DNA from 2 places in the Paraclostridium bifermentans genome. Region 2 is predicted to be linked to the other one. Evidence: riboswitches for the same ligand, from Rfam matches in the RefSeq annotation. Region 2 holds a riboswitch; the other holds the start of a gene.
The links. A riboswitch is a leader RNA that binds a small molecule or an ion and turns the genes downstream of it on or off. The one in region 2 is predicted to bind FMN.

Region 1 (3,209 bases), 1.4 Mb from region 2:
AGAGCTCAAATTAAAAAAGTTAAAAGATTAGGGCCACAAGCATTTACTCAATGTGCAGGGTTTATGAGAATAACAAATTCAAAAAATCCTTTAGACAACACTGGTGTACATCCTGAAAGTTATGATACTTGTAAAAGTTTACTGGAGACACTAGGATACTCATTGAATGATTTGAAAAATAGAAATGTAGATGAAATAGATTCTAAGATAGCAGATATTGGAATAAAAAAATTAAGTGAAGGATTAGAAGTAGGAATTGTTACTTTAAAGGATATTATATCTGAAATAAAAAAACCAGGAAGAGATCCAAGAGAAGAAGGGATTAAACCTGTACTTAGAACAGATGTATTAAAAATTGAAGATATAAAAGAAGGTATGGTTTTAAAAGGAACTGTAAGGAATGTTGTAGATTTTGGAGCATTTGTTGATATTGGAATAAAAAATGATGGTTTAGTTCATAAATCACAGATGAGTAATAAATTTGTAAAAGATCCTATGACAGTAGTAACTGTAGGGGATGTAATAGATGTAAAAGTAATAGGGATAGATTTAAAAACACAAAAGGTTTCTTTAACTATGAAAGATATAAAAGAAGTATAGGAGGAATAAATGCTTTTTATAAAAAATGGAATTATAAACACAGTCACTAATGGAATTATACAGGGTGACATACTTATTGAAAATGGGAAAATAATAGAAATTGGAACAGATATAGTTGCACCATTAGATGTAGAAGTTATAGATGCAAATGGAAGTTTAATTTTTCCTGGGTTTATAGATGCACATACACATTTAGGTTTATGGGAAGATGGTATGGGATTTGAGGGAGCTGATGGAAATGAAGAAACAGATCCAATAACGCCACATTTAAATCCTATAGATGGAATAAATCCTATGGAAAGAAGTTTTGAAGAAGCGAGAAACGGTGGAATTACATCTGCATGTAGTACACCAGGAAGTGCAAATGTCATGGGAGGACAATGTATCGCTATAAAGACTGTTGGTAGAAGAATAGATAAGATGATAATAAAAAATCCTGTGGCATCAAAAATAGCTTTTGGTGAAAATCCAAAAAGTTGTTATGGGCAAGAAGAAAAAGCTCCACAAACTAGAATGGCAATTGCTGCAATGTTAAGAGAAACATTAAAAGAAGCTGAGCAGTATCTAGAAGATATAAGATTGCATGAAGAAGATGATGAAAATGAAAAGCCCGATTATGATATAAAAATGGAAAGTTTACTTCCAGTATTAAATAGAGAAATTCCATTTAAAGTACATGCACATAGAGCTGATGATATGTTTACAGCGATAAGAATTGCAAAAGAATTCAATTTAAAGTTAACATTAGATCATTGTACAGAAGGGCATTTAATAGTTGAAGATTTAGTAGAAGAAGCGTATCCAGTTATAGTAGGGCCTTCGCTTTCTGAAAGATCAAAAATAGAATTAAGAAATTTAACTTTTGATACAGCTGGGGTTTTATCAAATGCAGGAATGCAAGTTTCACTAACTACAGATCATCCTGTAGTTCCTCTACATTACTTACCTGTATGTGCAGGAATAGCGGTTAAACATGGAATGGATTCTAAAAAAGCTATAGAAGCGATAACTATAAATCCTGCAAAAACATTAGGTATAGATAATAGGGTAGGTTCTATAGAAGTTGGGAAAGATGCAGATATAGTTATATGGGATAATAATCCTTTAGAAATTCAAAGCAATGTCCTGTATACTATAATTGATGGAAAAGTTGTATATAGAAAACAAGCTTAATTAATATTGACATATTTAAATTTTATTAATAATATATAGATATAAGGAAAATTAAATAGCACGTAAGATCTTCGGGGCAGGGTGAAATTCCCTACCGGCGGTATAGCCCGCGAGCTACATTTGTAGCATGACTTGGTGAGATTCCAAGGCCGACAGTAAAGTCTGGATGAGAGAGGATTAGTATATATGTATAAGAAAGATATTATTGTTTTAATATACTTAAAAAACTAAGCTCGAAGAGATTCTTTGGGCTTTTTCTTTTTCCTAAAATTAAAATTAGGAGGTTTTTTAAATGGATAATATATTCACTAATAAAAAAACTATGAGTACAAATACAATGACAAAGGTAGCTATTTTAGCAGCAATTTCTTATATTTTAATGTTTATAGCAATACCTATTCCAGGTATATTTCCTGATTTCTTAAAACTAGATATATCAGATGTTCCTGCTATATTTGGAGGTATGACATTAGGGCCAGTAGCAGGTTTTACAATAGTTCTTATTAAAAATTTATTCCAAGCAATGACAGCATCAACAACAGCTTGGATAGGTGAAACAGCAAACTTATTAATTGGTGGTTCATATGTAGTAATTTTATCATTAGCATACAGACACAAAAGAAATATAAAGGGATTATTTTTAGGATTTTTCTTAGGAACAATAGTTATGATAGTAATAGGGTGTTTAACTAACTATTATATGTTACTACCTTTCTATGGAAAAGTAATGCCTATGGAAGCTATAGTAAATATGGGACATGTAATAAATCCTAATGTAGTAGATTTAAAGAGTTTTGTTATTTGGATGATAGCTCCATTTAACTTAGTTAAAGCAATACTAATGTCAGTAATTACATTACCTCTTTATAAAAAGATGGAGGTAATATTAAAAAAATAAATTAATTAAGGAGATATACCAAAAACTAGGGTGTTCATAGATAAATATATAAGTTTTGCTCCATGAAAGTTTAAAAGATGCTTTCAAAATGTCGCTAAAACTTATATATTTATCATTCACTACCTATTTTGATATATCTCCTTTTTTATGAGCAACAGACGAAGTCGCTCAAGATAAGCGAATTTTATTTTTCATCATAAACATAATAGACACAATCATTTTTAAAATTAGATATTGATTCAAAATTATTTTCTTTAAGCTGATTTATAAGTTTATCATATGGATTTGTTATATAAATTTCAGCCTCTTTTGATTTATATTTCAATAAAGAATAATTAGTAGCATCATTAATTCCTTCAAATGTGTTATCTATGCATATAATAGATGGACATCCTTTCATTTTTATAATACATTTATGACCATTAACTATTAATAAAGAATCACTTTTAACTAAATCATTAAAAATATTTTCGCAAATATTTAAAAATGTAAATCCATAAGTTAATTTATTATTACAAGTTTTAAAATAATCGAGATT
Region 2 (3,209 bases):
ATGTAGTAATTACAATGCAAAGGTAATAAACCATAAATGGAAGAATGACTTTAGTGAAGCTAGAAATGTATCATTAGAGTATGCTACCAAAGATTATATATTATTTTTAGATGCCGATGAAGAAATCTCAAAAGAAGATTTGGGGAAATTGAAAGCATTATTAAGTAGTAAAAAATTATCAGAGGGATATTTTTTTAGACTAACAAATATAATCAACGGAACTGAAGTAGGAGAATATGTAGTTTTTAGATTTTTTAAAAATAAAAGAAAATATAGATTTAGGGGAAAAGTACATGAACAAATAGCTAATTGCATTCAAAAACATAATAAAGATAAGTGTATTGAAAATATAGATATTAAAATTTATCATTACGGATATGACCCAAATAAGGTTAATATAGAGTCTAAATATAAAAGAAATATGGGGATTTTAAATACATACACAGAAGAAGAAAAAGATGCCTATTATTTTTATGTTTTAGGGAATGAATACGCAAGAATTACAGACTTTAAAAGTGCGATAGAGTCTTATAAAAAATCTTTAGAGCTTATGGAGTTGAAATATAATTATGTGTTTTACCCATATTTAATTCTGAACATAGTAAAGGCATATTCAAATGAAAAACAATTTTATGAATCTATAAAATTTATAGAAGAAATTAGATTATCAATTCCAAATTTTAAAGATTTATATTTTATGGAGTGCTTAGCATATATTGAATGTGGTAAAATAAGCAAAGCACTAGAGTGTTTAAATAAGTATATAAATTGCCCAGTAGGAAATACTTATGAATATCCAAATAATAATTTCGAAAAAATATATGATATAAAAGAAATGAAAAATAATCTAGAACAAGCAGCAAATAATAATACAGATAATTTATTATTTGCATTAATGATAATAGACCAATATGACAATAGTATTATTAATACAGTAAAAAGTTTCAATGAAATAGTATCCAACTTTGTTATAGCAACTAATAATAAATATTTAGAATTAGTTGAATTAAAAAACATAGGGGCTCAGATAATTTACTTAAATGATGAAGATGTAAACCTATTAATAAAAAGATGCAAAAGTAAATATATTTTTATAGTTGATAGAGGAGAAATTTGTTCAACGTTAAGTCAGAAAAAAATAATAGAATTACTATCAAATACAAATGAAAAAACATTTACTGTAAACATTGTAAACATAGGAAATAGCACTAAATATAAAGAGATAAGAATTATAAAAAATGATAGTGAAAACTTCATAAATGATTATAAAAATATGTTAATAAAAAATATTAATGCAATAGATAGTAATATCTATATCCATAAGGCAATTAATTAAATTTTAAATTTATATATTGACAATCTAGTATATAAGAATTATTATCTAATTAGAATTAAATAATCTTCAGGGCAGGGTGAAATTCCCTACCGGCGGTAAAGCCCGCGAGCCGTAAATGGCATGATTCGGTGAAACTCCGAAGCCGACAGTAAAGTCTGGATGAAAGAAGATAATGTATTGTAATGTATATAAGCATATACTATTATTTTGATTTTTAAGCTCTGAAATATCCTATATTTCAGAGCTTTTTTAATTAATTTAATATGTGTATTTTTATGATACAAAAAGCCCTGAGTTTAAAACTCAGGGCTTTTATTATTTTCTTTTATAAATCACAAGATGTGAAAGGAGAATATAATGGATGAATATTATATGGGTTTAGCTATTAACCTTGCAAGAAAAGGAATAGGAAAAGTAAATCCTAATCCTATGGTTGGAGCAGTTATAGTTAAAGATAACAAAATTGTAGGTACAGGGTATCATGAAAAGTATGGAGGAAAACACGCAGAGGTAAATGCAATTGAAAATTCAAGAGAGAGCTTAAATGGATCAACGATGTATGTAAATTTAGAACCTTGTTCTCATTTTGGTAAAACGCCTCCTTGTGTAGATAAAATTATAGAAAGTAAAATAAATAAAGTTGTTATAGCGTCTGTAGATCCCAATCCGCTAGTGCAAGGCAAAGGAGTTAAAAAACTTAGAGATTCAGGTATTGAAGTTAAAGTTGGAGTTTTAGATGAAGAAAATAAAAAATTAAATGAAGTTTTTTTAAAATATATAAAAAATAAAAAACCATTTGTAGCTATGAAAGTTGCCATGAGTTTAGATGGGAAAATAGCAACAAGTACAGGTCAATCAAAATGGATAAGCTGTGATGAGTCAAGAAGATACGTACATAAGTTAAGAAGTGAAGTAATGAGTATATTAGTTGGAATAAATACTGTTATAAAAGATGATCCAATGTTAGATTGTAGATTAGAAAACGGTAAAAATCCAATAAGGATTATAGTAGACACAACACTTAAAATACCTATAGATTCAAAAATTGTATCTAGTTCAAAATCAATTAGAACTATTGTAGTAACTACAAAAAATGCAAATAGAAATGTAATGAAATTACTAGAGGGTAAAGGTGTTGAAATATTAACTGTTAATTTAAAAAACAACTTAGTTGATTTAAAAGAAATGATAAATAAATTAGGAGAATTAAATATAGATAGCATTTTAATTGAAGGAGGATCGAGCTTGAATTTTTCAGCAATGAATGAAAATATAGTTGATAAAATTCAAGTATATGTAGCCCCTATTATCCTAGGAGGAGAAAGCTCTAAAACTCCTATTGGAGGACAAGGAGTAGATGATATAAAAGAAGCATTTAAACTTCATAGATTAGAGCATAAACAAGTAGGTTCAGACATTTTAATTGAAGGATACTTGAAAGGAAGTGACGAGTAATTGTTTACGGGAATAGTTGAGGAAATCGGTACTATAAATCACATAAAAAATGGAGTTAAGTCATCTAAGCTTATTATTAATTGTAATAAAGTTTTAGAAAAAACTGAAATAGGAGATAGCATTTGTACAAATGGAGTTTGTCTAACTGTAACTAATATAAACAAAGGAACATTTGAAGCTGATGTGATGTCAGAAACTATTAGAAAAAGCAATTTAAATACTTTAAAAATAGGAAGTAAGGTAAATCTAGAAAGAGCATTGAGTTTAAGTACTAGATTAGGAGGACATTTAGTTAGTGGTCATATAGATGGCACAGGATATATAAAAGATTTAAAAAAGGAAGATACTGCAATATGGATAACAATAAAAACTTCAGTAGATATACTTAGATATATTGTATATAAAGGTTCTATAACTA

Region 1: it holds a riboswitch for FMN, as region 2 does, so the genes downstream of both, KXZ80_RS15045 (ECF transporter S component) here and ribD (bifunctional diaminohydroxyphosphoribosylaminopyrimidine deaminase/5-amino-6-(5-phosphoribosylamino)uracil reductase RibD) in region 2, are expected to answer to the same signal.

The regions. Positions count from the first base shown of each region.
Region 1 covers NZ_CP079737.1:3,126,427-3,129,635, reverse strand. The annotation lists gene KXZ80_RS15055 (Tex family protein) at 1-600, shown strand, start outside; gene KXZ80_RS15050 (amidohydrolase) at 610-1,773, shown strand; FMN riboswitch at 1,837-1,955, shown strand; gene KXZ80_RS15045 (ECF transporter S component) at 2,066-2,671, shown strand; gene KXZ80_RS15040 (GNAT family N-acetyltransferase) at 2,856-3,209, opposite strand, start outside.
Region 2 covers NZ_CP079737.1:1,707,137-1,710,345, reverse strand. The annotation lists gene KXZ80_RS08225 (glycosyltransferase family 2 protein) at 1-1,336, shown strand, start outside; FMN riboswitch at 1,395-1,511, shown strand; gene ribD (bifunctional diaminohydroxyphosphoribosylaminopyrimidine deaminase/5-amino-6-(5-phosphoribosylamino)uracil reductase RibD) at 1,694-2,791, shown strand; gene KXZ80_RS08215 (riboflavin synthase) at 2,792-3,209, shown strand, end outside.